Saccharolobus shibatae B12: one gene and its partner. Each later gene encodes a partner of the first gene's protein in a complex. Links are inferred from orthologs where the notes say so. Each region holds a gene or a part of one and is shown in the gene's direction. Other genes may lie near its edges. The genes, in order: J5U23_RS11705 and J5U23_RS14650.

What was found.
Region 2: the proteins of J5U23_RS11705 (region 1) and J5U23_RS14650 are in contact, whole or in part, in a crystal structure (PDB 3CW2), measured with the Saccharolobus solfataricus proteins. The link is inferred for Saccharolobus shibatae B12 from one-to-one orthologs. Residues at the interface, in WP_009989173.1 of Saccharolobus solfataricus: Val185, Arg186, Thr187, Asn188, Glu189, Pro190, Leu191, Gly192, Val193, Glu194, Ile196, Lys197, Ile200, Ser201, Leu204, Ile217, Lys218, Ile219, Tyr220, Thr221, Ile222, Gly223, Ala224, Pro225, Tyr227; in WP_009988771.1 of Saccharolobus solfataricus: Asp222, Lys225, Pro226, Gly227, Thr228, Gln229, Phe230, Asn231, Leu233, Lys234, Gly235, Leu259, Phe273, Thr274, Lys275, Tyr300, Leu301, Asp302, Pro303, Ser304, Leu305, Lys307.

The regions. Positions count from the first base shown.
Region 1 is NZ_CP077717.1:2,232,555-2,240,256, reverse strand. Bases 2,797-5,551 are described here. They hold J5U23_RS11705 (translation initiation factor IF-2 subunit alpha), read left to right. Parts: upstream 2,797-3,651; coding sequence 3,652-4,452; downstream 4,453-5,551. Other genes in these bases: J5U23_RS11695 (STT3 domain-containing protein), read right to left, coding at 4,609-5,551; J5U23_RS11700 (RNA-protein complex protein Nop10), read left to right, coding at 4,449-4,619; J5U23_RS11710 (30S ribosomal protein S27e), read left to right, coding at 3,452-3,649; J5U23_RS11715 (50S ribosomal protein L44e), read left to right, coding at 3,165-3,452; J5U23_RS11720 (hypothetical protein), read left to right, coding at 2,797-3,168. Outside these bases: prs (ribose-phosphate diphosphokinase), read right to left, coding at 1-171; J5U23_RS11735 (ATP/GTP-binding protein), read left to right, coding at 226-993; J5U23_RS11730 (DNA polymerase sliding clamp), read left to right, coding at 1,028-1,765; DNA primase small subunit PriS, read left to right, coding at 1,731-2,723; more of J5U23_RS11720, read left to right, coding at 2,713-2,796; more of J5U23_RS11695, read right to left, coding at 5,552-6,903; J5U23_RS16130 (hypothetical protein), read left to right, coding at 7,003-7,702. UniProt on the Methanocaldococcus jannaschii protein: eIF-2 functions in the early steps of protein synthesis by forming a ternary complex with GTP and initiator tRNA.
Region 2 is NZ_CP077717.1:2,724,280-2,732,198, reverse strand. What follows is about bases 2,477-5,448. They hold J5U23_RS14650 (translation initiation factor IF-2 subunit gamma), read left to right. Parts: upstream 2,477-3,324; coding sequence 3,325-4,572; downstream 4,573-5,448. Other genes in these bases: J5U23_RS14640 (DNA-directed RNA polymerase), read left to right, coding at 4,977-5,448; J5U23_RS14645 (PIN domain-containing protein), read left to right, coding at 4,551-4,973; J5U23_RS14655 (30S ribosomal protein S6e), read left to right, coding at 2,672-3,316; J5U23_RS14660 (CbiX/SirB N-terminal domain-containing protein), read right to left, coding at 2,477-2,594. Also shown: J5U23_RS14675 (uroporphyrinogen decarboxylase/cobalamine-independent methonine synthase family protein), read left to right, coding at 1-738; J5U23_RS14670 (methionine synthase), read left to right, coding at 731-1,729; J5U23_RS14665 (30S ribosomal protein S15), read left to right, coding at 1,753-2,211; more of J5U23_RS14660, read right to left, coding at 2,208-2,476; more of J5U23_RS14640, read left to right, coding at 5,449-5,519; transcription elongation factor subunit Spt4, read left to right, coding at 5,526-5,726; J5U23_RS14630 (GTP-dependent dephospho-CoA kinase family protein), read left to right, coding at 5,699-6,238; J5U23_RS14625 (2,3-bisphosphoglycerate-independent phosphoglycerate mutase), read right to left, coding at 6,323-7,567; J5U23_RS14620 (CDC48 family AAA ATPase), read right to left, coding at 7,564-7,919. UniProt on the Methanocaldococcus jannaschii protein: eIF-2 functions in the early steps of protein synthesis by forming a ternary complex with GTP and initiator tRNA.

The DNA.
Region 1 (7,702 bases):
GTCTGTTGTTTGTACCAATAATACTTCTTCATTTCTAATTGAAGAGGGTACTCTTATGTAGGACTCCCCATCTGGGAATATCTTACTTTCCACTTTTACTAAAGGTATGGATAATATTTTTGATAAACTTTCATCTATTCCATTTGTGGCTGTTCCACCTATTATTATCATTATTATTATCTTTAAGGGGAAGTTTTTAAGATTAAAAGCTGAGTGAAAAGAGATATGTACTACGTTTTTATACTTGGAACCGCAGGATCGGGGAAGACGACTCTGACAAAAAATTTGCAAGATTATTTACTTGATCAAGAGATGGATACTGCTGTGATAAACCTAGATCCAGCAGTTGAACAGTTACCATATACTCCCGATTTCGATGTTAGGGATTACGTTGATGCTTACGAGGTGATGCAAAACTATCATTTAGGGCCTAATTCTAGTTTAATAGCATCTATTGATTTAATTTTAACCAGGGCAGCAGAGATTAAGTCAGAAATTGACCAAATTGAGGCTAATTACGTATTAGTTGATACTCCGGGACAAATAGAATTATTCGCGTATAGGGAGACTGGTAAGTTAATTTCTCAGCTAATTAGGGGAAGTAATAAGGCATTAGGGCTATTTCTTCTAGATTCTTTTCTTGCTAAGGAAGCTAGAAGCTTTGTATCCTTACTCCTGCTTTCAAGTTCCATAAAATTTAGGCTTGACTTACCCATTATAAACGTTCTTAATAAGGTAGATCTTCTTACAGAAAAGGAGCTAGAACAGATATTAGCGTGGGGGGAAAATGCTGAGAATTTGATTGATGAGTTAGGTAGGGTGGACGAGTATTCCCTTGAGTTAGTTAATTTATTAATAGAAAGCTTGTCTTCTAACTTAATTCCCGTATCATCAGAAGAGGGTAAGGGTTTTAACGAACTATATGCTGAAATTCAAAGAGTAATAGCTGGTGGGGAGGATTATTTGACAGAGGAGTCCAATCCAAAGTTATAAGCTTTATTAGTCCTATAGAGTAATTAAATAACTGATGAAAGCTAAGGTAATTGATGCTGTTTCATTCTCTTATATTTTGAGGACTGTGGGAGATTTTCTGAGTGAAGCTAACTTTATTGTAACTAAAGAGGGTATAAGAGTCAGCGGGATTGACCCTTCAAGAGTAGTTTTTTTAGACGTATTTTTACCGTCGAGTTACTTTGAGGGATTTGAAGTTAATCAGGATAAGGAAATAATAGGTTTTAAGTTAGAAGACGTAAATGACGTGCTAAAACGCGTATTAAAGGACGATACGTTAATACTCTCTTCGAACGAATCCAAGTTAACACTTACTTTTGATGGAGAATTCACTAGATCTTTTGAACTTCCATTAATTCAAGTTGAAACCACACAGCCACCTTCAGTTAATTTAGAGTTTCCATTTAAGGCACAACTACTTACTGTAACTTTTGCGGACATAATTGACGAATTATCTGATTTAGGTGAAGTTTTGAATATATATTCCAAGGAGAATAAACTTTATTTTGAAGTTATTGGGGACCTCGCCACCTCAAGAGTAGAGTTGTCAACGGATAGTGGGACGTTATTAGAAGCTTCGGGTGCAGATGCCAATAGTAGTTATGGAATGGAATACGTTGTGAATACCACTAAAATGAGAAGAGCTTCCGATTCAATGGAATTATATTTCGGTTCTCAAATACCTTTGAAACTTAGATTTAAATTACCGCAAGAAGGATATGGGGACTTTTACATTGCACCAAGGGCAGAGTAATTTAATTAAGAGCTTTTTTAGGAACTACTATTTAAACGCGGAATTGGTATTGCCAAATGACATGGAATTAAGGGAGTTTGCCCTCCAACCTTTTGGCTCAGACACGTACATAAGGCATCTCTCCTTCTCTTCCAGTGAGGAATTAAGGGACTACCTAGTTAACAGAAATTTGCCACTTCATCTATTTTACTCCTCTGCAAGATATCAATTACCAAGTGCTAGAGACATGGAAGAGAAGGCTTGGATGGGGTCAGATTTGTTGTTTGATATAGATGCCGATCATATATGTAAACTAAGATCGATTAGGTTTTGCCCAGTTTGTGGTAATACCATTACTTCTGAGAAATGTGAGAGAGATAACGTGGAGACTTTAGAGTATGTTGAGATGACAAGTGAGTGTATAAAAAGGGGTTTAGAAGAGGCTAGAAATCTGGTTGAGATTCTTGAGGACGATTTCGGATTAAAACCTAAGGTTTACTTTTCTGGAAATAGAGGTTTTCACGTGCAAGTTGACTGCTATGGCGATTGTGCACTTTTAGATTCTGATGAAAGAAAGGAAATTGCTGAATACGTTATGGGTCTAGGCGTTCCAGGCTATCCTGGTGGTAGTGAAAACGCTCCAGGATGGGTGGGGAGAAAAAATCGCGGTATAAATGGGGTTACTATCGATGAGCAAGTTACCATTGACGTTAAGAGGCTAATTAGGATCCCCAATTCATTACATGGGAAATCCGGATTGATTGTAAAAGAGGTAACTAATTTAGATGATTTTGAGTTTAACGAGGCTTTGTCTCCCTTTACGGGCTATACAATATTTTTGCCCTATATTAGTATAGAAACTGAAGTTTTAAGCAGGAATATTAAGTTAAATAGGGGAGTGCCAATTAAGATTGAATCTAGTATTGGGATTTACCTACATTTGAAGAATTTGGGTGAGGTAAAAGCTTATGTTAGATGAATTGGTTAGAAAGGAGTTATCAGAGGAAGAAATTACTGAAATTAAGCTAGAGGAGATAATCAAATACATGACTCTTATTAAAAAGTCTAAAACTTTCGCTAGTGCCGAAATCAGAAAGGAGGAATTGAAACTTCTTTCAGAACTGGCTGAATCATTATTTGAGCTTAGATTGTCGAAGATCCTAGAGGGAAAGGTTAGCAAGGGATTTGATGAATTTATTTTTAATATTTTTAAGTCATTAAAGCAATTTTATGTTGAGTTGTTAATTGGCAGATATATAATTTATAATGACAAGATCTATTGCATAGTGCAGAAACCACTAATTTATAATAACCATAAGGTTGATGAAGGAGATGTTTTAGTTTTACCTATGAGAGAAGCCGTACCATTAATAATAGCAAGTTATTTAACTCCCTATAAAATAGATATTGAAGAACAGTTATGAAAGTCCCTAAGGTCATTAGTACATATTGTCCGAAGTGTAAGACTCATACAGATCACTCTGTATCACTATATAAGAGCGGTAAAAGAAGGAATCTAGCTGAAGGGCAGAGAAGATATGAAAGAAAGAATATTGGATATGGAAGTAAAAGAAAACCAGAGCAGAAGAGATTTGCAAAAGTTACAAAGAAGCAAACATTAGTATTGAAGTGTTCTAAGTGTGGCTATACTATAGTAAAAGAGGGAATTAGAGTAAAGAAGTTAGAATTAGTAGAGGTGGCTAAGTGATGAGGAAATTAAGAATCCTAATTCCAGAACCAAAAAGTAGATTTCTCAGAGTAAAGTGTCCAAACTGTGGTAATGAACAAACAATATTTAGTCACTCTACATTTCCAGTCAGATGTTTGAGTTGTGGGACTGAGTTGGTCTACTCTGTTGGTGGTAAAGCAAAAATAGTTGGAGAAGTAGTTAGAATAATGGGTTAAAGATGATTTACAGTAGAACCAAAATCCCCTCAGAAGGGGAAATTTTAATCGCAACTGTAAAACAAGTTTTTGATTATGGTAGTTACGTTACCTTGGATGAATATGGTGGTTTACAGGCCTTTTTACCTTGGAGTGAAGTAAGTAGCAAGTGGGTTAAGAACATAAGAGATGTTCTAAAGGAAAATAGGAAAGTTGTGGTAAAGGTAATTAGAGTTGATAGGAGGAAAGGTACTGTAGATGTATCATTAAAGAAGGTTACTGATGACGAGAGAAGAAAGAAGAATCTGCAATGGAAGAAAATTCAAAGATTAGATAAAATTTTGGAACTGGTATCACAACAACTAAAATTAAGTGAGAAAGATGCGTGGGAGCAAGTAGCGTGGAAATTAGAGGCTAAGTACGGTGACCCTATTTCAGCAATTGAGAAGGCCGTTAAGGAAGGAGAAAAGATACTAATGGACGCAGGAGTTCCGGAAATTTGGATTAAGCCATTACTGGAAGAGGCTTCAAAGCATGCAGAAGAAAAAAAGGTGAAAATGTCAGGACTTATAACAGTTAGGACTAATGAGCCATTAGGAGTTGAAAAAATTAAAGAAGTAATATCAAAAGCCTTAGAAAATATAGAACAAGACTACGAGAGTATATTGAATGTTAAGATATATACTATTGGAGCCCCTAGGTATAGAGTTGATGTAATAGGAACTAATCCAAAAGAGGCCTCAGAGGCACTAAATCAGATTATATCTAATTTAATTAAGATAGGAAAAGAGGAAAACGTAGATATAAGTGTGGTCAAGAAATGAAGTGGAAAATGAAGAAATGTCCAAAAGACAATACTTACACTTTTAAAGATATTTGCCCTTTATGCGGCTCTAAGACTACGATTCCTCATCCATCTAGATTTTCTCCAGAAGACAAATACGTAAAATATAGAATTGAATTAAAAAAAGGAGTAAAGCTTAACTGTTAATTACTACTGTAGGTTTTAGTATAACACCAGGTTGTGTAAACTGGTACACCATGACCATTATATAAGTAGTGTAGGGAACTCCTCCAGCACCTCCATTTCCTACCGGGAATAGCGCTATATATGCAGGTTGGAAGTACATTAGCTGAACACGTGGTAATGGTGATCCAGTTATAACATATCCAGAACTGCTAGGAACTATTTGAGTTGTAAATGGAGCTATTGGTTGTCCATATCCTACTTGATACAGACTCTCAATGAACATTTGTACTATAAGTGAGTTATAAGCCTTTGGAGTCCACGCAAACGGTTCAGCTTGTGAAACTTGTGAAGCTAAGGCTTGGGCAATAGTTGGATTGGTAGTTGCATAGGTATTAATTATTTGTGTTATTGTATTGTTTAATTCAGTTAGGTTTATGTACTCTTCTAGAGGATACCCCGCTATTGTTGTCATTGCTCCCATAGCTTTTCCAATATCTCCTAAACTTGTTGTATATCCAAAGAATGCACCAGGTAAACTAGGTGGGTATCCTACGTACCATTGTGCTTGGTTACCAGAATATACTAGAGTAACAGCGTCATATGCTACTATATAAACCGGTATAGTATAGTTTGGACTACCATAAGGATACAGATGAAAATCGTTTTCTAGCACATTTGCGGCGAAAGTCTCATTGTTCAAGAACATTTCCGCCATTAGTTTAATTTGTGTACCATTAAGCGTATTATTTTCATCTATAACGCTCCTATTTGTTAAGACTTCTAGCCAATATCCGTAATCCCACCAAGATAACACAAACGCATGCTGTGGCGAATGGGTTCTTATCCAATTCGCTGCAGATACCCAAGAATAGTTAGTTGTTAAGAAGCTTGTAGCAGCATTAGTTATTGCTGGAGGTTCATTGCTTGCTAGTGTTGCTAATCCAGCATCCGCCACTAAGGATATTCCTACGATTGCCAAGAAAAAGGCTACCAATATTTTACTACTGCTTCCATTTTTAACTCCTTTTAGCAGGTTGTCTACAATATAATAGACTCCTAAACCTCCCAATGCAGCTACCATATATGCTGTGTAGTTAAATAGGTAGGGCTGTTGTGATGTGCCAAATATGCTAGCAACTCCCAATACCAGTAACCATAAACCTACTAGGTTTCCTTTTCTTATCAAGTAATACATCCCTATGACTGACAAAAATAGTGCTATTCCGAAATCTTGTATCATTGCAGTTATCGGTTGGGGAATATACTCTGCTACTGTCTTATCTATCGGTATCGTAACTTGATAAAACGGGTTTATTATGGCGTAGTACCTCGAGGGTATTGGTGCTGATGTAGGTCTTAATATAGATAATCCGGATAACCCTATAGTGAATATGAAGATTAGTACCGCGATAACTATTAAATTTCTTGAGTCTACGATTTCTTTAGGAAGTGTTTTAGATAAATATAAGTCTAAATAAAGAACTGCTGAAATTAAGAGTAGTGATAGGCCGTGCGCCAATCCAGACATAAAACCTATGTTATTTGGGGCTAGTGAAGTTAGAAATGAAGTTACGACTACCATTAGTGTGTACAAGTTTGCAGTAGTCTCATCATTCCTATTTAGCAGAATTAGTAAAAACGCTGCCACGAGCAAACTTAAGTCAATATATGTATAACCTCCCCAAGAGATCTCAGCTAAAAATAATACAACGCCTGCAGGTACACCATACCAGATGTTCTTCTTCTTTAAGCCTTGATTAAAGAGGAAAATTGCAAATAGGATAAACACTGCACCCCAAGATGTCTTAGGAAGACCACCTAACAAGTTCTTATATGTTAAGGCAGGAGAAACTGCGATTATTGCAGCTGCCATATAACCAGCTAATCTGCTATTAGTTATGGATTCTATTGAAAGATATGATGCTACGACTCCTAGTCCAGCTAATAAAATATCAGAAAATATTGCCACCGTATATACTGCGTTTGCTCCGTAAGTCCCATAAAAGGGCAATGAGGCTAATGCCACTAAGAAGGGCAAACCTATAGTATTCCCCAATTCGATGAAGTATCCCCATGGGAACCAACCTAATACATCTGGAGGTACTGCGTACCAGTTTCCATGAACTTGAGCTATTAATAATGCATTATAGAAAAGATACCAAGGATCGAATTCGTTAACTGCTAAAGGCCAATTAGCACTTAGGCTTCTAATTAATATCGAAACTAATGAAAGACCTACTATTAGGGGTAAATCTATGAATGATGTTTTCCGTAAATCTCTTCTTAGTCCCTTAACTGACTGCATGGCTGTAGTGTATTAAGTATTATACATTTATTAAACTTATTCCAAGTATACAGTTTTAGTTTACAGAGGATCATTTTAAAAATAAAGCTCTAACTTCATATGATAAGGAACAGCGCATTTGCATTTTTAGGGATTATAGTAATTAATGTTCTTGTTATCTACTCCTTTCTCTATATGCCGTTTATGTTTTCCACATTCTATCCTTCCTTCTTACCTGGGCCTATCTACGATTTTAATCCTATAAAATATGCCGAAAGTTTTCCAGTGAGCACTAATTACTCATCATTAACTTCTGGCAACCCGCAACCCCTTTTCATTTATAACATATCTGGAAAGCCAATTCTAGGACAGATTATCGATATTTTAAAGCTTAATGCCAGCCAGGTAACTCCAGAAGCTTATTGGAGAGTAGCAAATTTAGCAGGTTTCTTCTCTAATTATACTATAACAAAAAATTATTCCGTATACTTTCTAAATCCCTACTATTATGATAATATATCAGAACAACCTAATGTCACAGAAATCTACCTGAACATTTCAGATGTATATGCTTCTCCCTTTTATACCTCTTACCCTCCAAGTGATAAAGTTAACACTAGCTTCTCGTTTATTACTACGGATTCATTTTCTATCCAGAGCTATGCCAGTTGGAACTTTACTAATATTGAATGGCATTTTGGAGGAAATATATCTCAGAACGAATCTTACTATTACTATACCGCTACATTGAATTTGAATAAGTATATAGTTGTTAATAACTCTCACTACTACTATGATGGATCTCTTAGTACTCGAATAA
Region 2 (7,919 bases), 490 kb from region 1 along the record:
CAAAGGTTTTTTGATAACAACTTCTATTATAGGCAACCTATAATTAAGGAGAAAATAAATGTAAAGACAAGAGAGGAAAACATTTTCCTACAAGATTTGGAGTCCTCTAGGAAAATTAAGGAAGAATTAAGTTTATCTTCTAAGTTGAAAGCCGTAATTCCAGGGCCTTTAACATACTATGTACTATCTGATAATCGGTATTATAAGAATCCAATAGATCTAATGATTGATTACGCATCAGCTGTTAATTCATTATCACAAGAACTTTCAAATGTAGTCGATGCTATAGAAATTCATGAACCTGCAATATTTAGTAGTAACATAAAGAGAGATGTTTTAGAGAAATTACCAGAGACATACAAGACTATGTTTGATAATGTAAAAATAGAGAAGCATCTAATGACCTATTTTGAAATTAATAACCTAAAAAGGCTAGATATACTCTTCTCCTTACCGGTAGACTATTTCGGTATAGATGTGATAGAAAATTTGAAGAAGCTTGGGAGAGTATATACGTATTTCCCCTCTAGGAAAGTACACTTAGGTATACTAAATGCTAGGAACACTAAGATGGAAAAGATAAGTACAATTATTAGAGTTTATAACTCCGTTAAGCGAAAAGGTGCAAGTGATGTGATTATAGGCAATAATACCTTATTTGACTTTATACCCGAGGTTGTTGTCGTAAAGAAACTAAAACTTTTAAAGAAATTAGAGAAGGTGGAGAGTAATGAATAAGTTGCCTTTACTTCCTACAACTGTTATTGGAAGCTATCCTAGGCCTAAATGGTTAAGAGAATCCATAAGACTCCATAAGGCAGGTAAAATAAGCGACGAGGACTTACAAGAGGCCTTTAACGATGCTGTCATAGCAGTGCTTAAAGATCACTATAATGCAGGAGTTGATGTTCCTACAGATGGCGAAGTTAGAAGGGATGAAATGGTTGAATTTTTTGCTGAGAGAATAAAAGGATTTAAGTTCTATGGTCCAGTAAGAGTGTGGGGAACGGCATATTATAGAAAGCCTTCTGTTGTTAGCAAAATTGAGTACAAGAAACCAATGCTAGTTGACGAGTTTACTTTTGCAAAATCCGTCTCTTATACCGATAACTTGAAAATAACAATAACTGGTCCTTATACTATAGCTGAATGGTCCTATAATGAATACTATAAGAATAAAAAGGACCTAGTTTTTGATCTAGCGAAAGCGATAAATCAAGAAATCAAGAACCTGGTAGAAGCTGGAGCTAAAATAATACAAATTGATGAGCCAGCCTTACACACTAGAAGGGAGGACGTAAGTTGGGGAGTGGAAGCAGTAAATGAAGCTGTAAAAGGTGTAAACGCTAAGTTAGTTATGCACATATGTTATGGTGAATATAGCTTTGTTGCACCATACTTGAACGAGCTTAAGGTTGATCAGATAAATTTCGCATTAAAAATTTACAACTATAAGCCTTTAGAGCTTTTGAAGAAATATGGTTTCGATAAGGAACTTGGAGCTGGAGTAATAGATGTGCATAATAGAAGGGTCGAAACTTCTGAGGAAATCGCTAATGATATAAGAAAAATTTTAGAGTATTTCCCTCCAGAGAAGGTGTGGATAAATCCAGACTGCGGACTGAAATTACTTTCTAGAAAAATAGCCTATCAAAAACTGGTATCAATGGTAGAGGGAACCAAGGTTGTAAGAGAAGAACTTAAAAGGAAAGGATATAGTGTAGATTAAAAGTAGTAATTTGGTGAGTATAGATGAACAAGAGAAGGGCTAAAGGGAAATCACATTCAATAAGACCTGCTAGAGCTGGAGCGCCTAAATGGGTGAGGCTAACCAGAGAAGAAGTTGAAATGCTGGTAGAAGAATTAGCGAAAAGAGGTTATACTCCATCTATGATAGGGATAATATTAAGGGATCAATATGGAATTCCTTTAGTTAGGCAAATAGTTGGGAAAAAAGTTACTCAAATATTAGAAGAAAGAGGTTTAGCTCCTCAAATACCGGAGGATCTGTTCAATCTAATAAGGAAAGCAGTAAATATAAGAAGACATATCAATGAGTATCCACGTGATAAGACAGCCAAGAAAGGATTAGAAGAGGTTGAGTCAAAGATCAGGCGTTTAGCTAGATATTATAAGAGCGTTGGAAAGCTTCCACAAGAATGGGCTTATGATCCAGCCAAGGCAGAACTACTAGTAGCCGGTGCAAGTTAACAGTTTTTGTTGTAAGTTTCGTTAACCCTTTTAACTAATACTTCTCCAATTTTCTCATCAAATCCTAAAGGGTCAGCTATTATTATTTCAATTTTCTTTCCCATGTATTGTATTTTCTTTTCGTCACCATCTATACCTAGTAGCCTTGGGATATCTCTTTTGAAATGAGTTCCAGTTGCAAATAATAATGGAACTACTACTATCTTATCAGCCCCCTTAGCCAGAAGATTACTTAGGGCTTCGCTTAACGTAGGTTTATTAAACTCTAAGAAGCCGAATTCTACTAACTTAAAATATCTAGATAAATATTCTGCGTACTTAATTCCAACATCTTTCCATTCTGGTATCTTGCTACCATGTAAAACTAATAAAACTCCTAACAACGTTTCTCATGTAGCTTATGGTGATGCGATTTTATATATTTGTTTTAAGTATACCACACAAAAGGTGGCATTGTTAAATGCCGGACTTCAAAATTGTCATTTCAGATCCACAATCTGTAGAGCCTAAAAGAGTAAAGGTTAAAGTAAAGGCAAATGATCAAATAAAATCTATAGGTGGAGAAAAGGAAGGAAAAGCGGTACCCCAGGCTAAAGTTAATGAGAAAACTAAACAATTATTAAATATTGATACGCTCATCACATTAGAAATAACCAAACAAGAAGGGGATAAAAAGGTAAAGGTAAAAGGCCATTTTAAGGTTGAAGTAGATAACAATGTACCAGATAACGAAGTATGGATAAGTAAAACAATGGCAGAGAAGTTTGGAGCAGAAGATTTTGAAGCCATTGCATATAGGACTAAGACGTTACAAATAAGTATTGATCAAAACAAGGCTACAAATCTAGTTGGTCTAAAAATAGGTGATACATTTGAAGCTAATCAACTGATTGGATTACCAGTTAAGTTAAAGATAACTGGAGGATCAGATAATTCTGGATTCCCAATGCGATTTGATGTTACTGGAGCGGCTAAGCGTAAAATATTGCTAAGTGGGCCTCCTGGATTCTACCCGAATGAAGATGGAGAAAGAAGAAGAAAAACTATAAGAGGAAATACTATTAGCCAGGAAATAGTTCAAATTAATACCATAATAGTAAGGTGAAGCAGTTTTTGGCATGGCCTAAAGCTCAACCAGAAGTTAATATAGGTGTAGTTGGACATGTAGATCACGGTAAGACAACGCTAGTTCAGGCTATAACGGGAATTTGGACTTCAAAACATTCTGAAGAACTAAAAAGAGGTATGACGATAAAATTAGGTTACGCGGAGACTAATATAGGCATTTGTGAGAGTTGTAAAAAACCAGAGGCATATGTAACCGAACCCTCATGTAAATCTTGTGGATCGGATGAGGAGCCCAAGTTCTTGAGAAGAGTTTCCTTTATTGATGCCCCTGGTCATGAGGTTCTAATGGCTACAATGCTATCTGGAGCAGCGTTAATGGATGGTGCAATTCTTGTTGTTGCTGCAAATGAACCTTTTCCCCAGCCCCAAACTAGAGAACATTTCGTAGCACTAGGTATAATAGGAGTGAAAAATCTAATTATAGTTCAAAATAAGGTCGACGTAGTCTCCAAAGAGGAAGCATTGTCGCAGTATAAGCAAATAAAGCAGTTTACAAAGGGAACCTGGGCCGAAAATGCACCTATAATTCCAGTAAGCGCGCTTCATAAGATTAATATAGATACTCTAATAGAGGGCATAGAGGAGTACATAAAGACTCCTTATAGGGATCTCTCACAACAACCTGTTATGCTTGTGATAAGGAGTTTTGACGTTAATAAGCCCGGTACCCAATTTAATGAGCTGAAGGGTGGCGTGATAGGTGGTAGTATTATACAAGGCTTATTTAAGGTTGATCAAGAAATAAAAGTATTACCGGGCTTAAGAGTAGAAAAACAAGGTAAAGTATCTTATGAACCTATTTTCACAAGGATTTCATCCATAAGATTTGGAGATGAGGAATTTAAGGAGGCTAAACCGGGAGGTTTAGTAGCAATAGGTACATATTTGGATCCCTCATTGACTAAGGCTGATAATTTGCTTGGAAGTATTGTAACCTTGGCTGATGCTAATGTTCCAGTTTTATGGAATATCAGAATAAAGTATAATCTCTTGGAACGTGTAGTTGGAGCTAAGGAGATGTTAAAGGTAGATCCCATAAGAGCTAAGGAAACTTTGATGTTATCTGTAGGTTCCTCGACGACTTTGGGGATAGTTACTTCTGTAAAGAAGGATGAGATTGAAGTGGAGTTAAGAAGACCCGTGGCAGTATGGTCTAATAATATTAGAACTGTTATAAGTAGGCAAATAGCTGGTAGGTGGAGAATGATAGGATGGGGGTTAATAGAGATCTAAAAGTACTGATTGATACTAATATTTTATTATATGTATACGATGGTTTAGATCCATTTAATAAGGTATTGGAATTTCTAGATTATAAACCGACCTTTTTTATTCATTCTGCAGTCTTAAAAGAGTTGGATATTTTATCTGAAAAGAATAAAAAAAGATTTATTATTACATCCAGAATTAGAATAGCCAGGAAATATTTGGAAGTATATAAAAACTCATGGAATTTAATAAATGATTATGACGATTTACCTACAGATGAGGCGTTGATAAGGACTGCTCTTAGATATAACATGTTTATATTTACTAATGATAAGCAATTAAAAAGTAATGCAATTAAAAAGGGGATAGGAGTTTTATTTCTTCAAAATAGGAGTAAAATTATAAAATCCTTATATCCTATCTAACGTATGTATAAACTTATTAAAGCACGTAGCATTGTGAGGATCCCACCCAATGAGTTTGGTAAACCATTAAATGAGATCGCTTTAAATGAACTAAGACAACAATATCAAGAAAAGATCCTTAAGGATTTAGGTCTAGTTTTAGCTATATTAAATGTCAAAACCAGTGAGGAAGGGATGTTAGTATTTGGTGATGGTGCTACTTATCATGAGGTCGAATTTGATATGATAACCTATGTACCAGTTGTACAAGAAGTAGTTGAGGGTGAGGTTTTACAAGTTGACAACTATGGTGTGTTCGTTAACTTAGGACCGATGGATGGCCTCGTTCACATTTCCCAAATAACAGATGATACACTGAAATATGACAATGTAAGAGGTATAATATTCGGCGAAAAATCTAAGAAAGTAATACAAAAGGGTGACAAAGTAAGAGCAAGAGTGATAAGCGTTGCGTCTACGGTAACAGGTAGATTGCCTAGAATCGCTTTAACTATGAGACAGCCCTACTTGGGCAAGTTAGAGTGGATAACACAGGCTAAGAAGTGAGCGTGAATGGCTAAGAAATCAGTCTTTAAAGCATGTAAAAATTGTAAGGCATTAGTAGAGACTGACAAGGAAACATGTCCAGTATGTGGCAGCAGTAGTTTTACAGAAGAGTGGGATGGTATGATTATTATCATTGATTCAGAGTCTGAAGTAGCTAAAATAACTGAGGCCCCAAAGCCATGGAAATACGCAATAATAATAAAGTAAACCTATGTTTTGCTTTTGATAATTTAAGGAAAGAACTTTCTAGACCATATGGTATTCTTTTTACAAATAACAAAGTCTTTTTAGATTTTGTATCTAAATCGATACAACAAGGTTTCAAGGTTATAACTGTAGGGGATTACGTAAGCAAAGTATTAGAACAAAGTGGTATAATCCCCTTCTTAGAAGTTATAGATGGAAAAACCAAGAGATCTATACCACAACATAGGGCTATTATAAAGAATAAGGAATATAGGGTGACAAATGAGGCGGGGAAAATTCGATTTGAAATATTTGAAATTATGGAGAATATCCTAAAAGATAGGGATGGTGGAGTAGTTTTTGTAAATGGAGAAGAGGACTTACTTGTTATTCCGGTCATATTGAGTGCAAATAATGGTGATATAGTTATTTATGGGCAACCTAATGCGGGAGCGGTTGTAATTATAGTAAACGAGATGATAAGGTGGAGAGTAAGAGACATGTTAGAAAAAGCCGTAGTCGAAGAATGTTAACTCTCTTTCGTATTGGAGAGCAAATTCTACTTTAATCAGCCCTGCGCAGGATCTTCATTTTTAAATCCGTCCTTCCGAGCGTCATCACGCGCCATATTTTTCTGCTCTATTAGAGTAGTTTAGCAATATATTTGTTACGTCCAATCCTCTTATTCTTAGACTTCCCTTTCTAACCTCCTTCTCGTTAAAATCTCTGACACTATCATTAATAATTGGATAAGGCACGTAGAGAAGTATTGGAACTGGATCTCCTGAATGTTCTTTAACCTCCACTGGGGTCGCATGATCTCCAGTAAACATCAATATTAGATTATCTCTTCCAACATTGTCCACAATAGTTCCTATCGCTTTATCTATCCTCTCAATCGCCTTTACTTTTTCTTCTACTAGCCCATCATGTGATGCAGCGTCAGTAGCCTTAATATGTAGAAAAACGAAATCATTCTCCTTTAATAGTTCTATTGTCGCTTTAGCTTTAGCGTTATAATCAGTATCTATACCTCCAGTGGCGCCTATTGGTGTTACAACGTTCATATCAAGTTCTCTACATATTCCTTTTATAAGTGCTGTAGCTGAAACAGCAGCAGCTTTAAGCTTAGTATAGCTTGAAAATGATGGCAACTTAACGTAATGGGCAGCTCCTCTTAACAATACTATATTAGCCGGCTTCTCTCCTTGTTCTATTCTTCTCTTATTTACTTCTGAGGAGTTTAAGACATCGAAAACTTTCCGCGTAAGTATGTTGATTATCTCAGCGGTTCTCAGAGCTTCAGTAGAATCTTCTAATGGTTTACTTTCTAGAACTTTTAAGCCTTCATAATGAGGATCAGTGTCACTAACCTTATCACTTATTCCTTTCCCAGATAATACTACCGCTACTCTATGTTCTGTTCCTTTATAAAATCTAATTTTTACGTCGTTTATCTCTTTAATTTTTTCATTTAATTCCTTTACTAACTCCTCTCCCTCTTCAAGCTTCCTTCCTGCTCTTCTATCAACTACTACTAGATCATTGTTCACTGTAGCGAAATTTCCTCTAAATGCAACATCTCCATGTTTGAGTGTGGCTCCAGCCCCCAATGCCTCGAAAGCCCCTCTTCCTCTATAATAAACGTGTGGATCTAGCCCAAATATTGATAGATGTGAAGTATCACTCCCCGGGATTACGCCAGGGGATATTGGATCCATCAAGCCAATCATTGAGTTTTTAAGTAAATCACTTATGGCTGGTTTATTGGCAGCTTCTAATGGGGTTAATCCATTTAATTTAGATACTGGTCTGTCTCCTAAACCATCTGCAATTATTAAAAGAATTTTGTATTGCTTCAACCAATCACCGATCTCTTTATTTCCTTTACCATGTTTTCATATCTCATAATATCAGCTTTAGTCAGACTAGGTGTTACAACCTTCATGGTATCTAGGAAATCTTGCATAGTGATTTTTATTTCCAGATTGCTCATACAATTCTTTATGGTCTTATCACTACACTCTTGGTCTTTACACTCCTTTTTGGCTTTATTTAAACACTCATAATACTTTTGTCTTAATACTTTCATCGTGGTCTCCCTAGCTAAAGCCTCTATATCAGCTCCAGTATATCCCTCAAGTTTTTTGGCCAACTCCTCTAGGTTCACACTGGAATCTATGGGTAGTGTTTTAGTGTAAATTTTGAGTATCT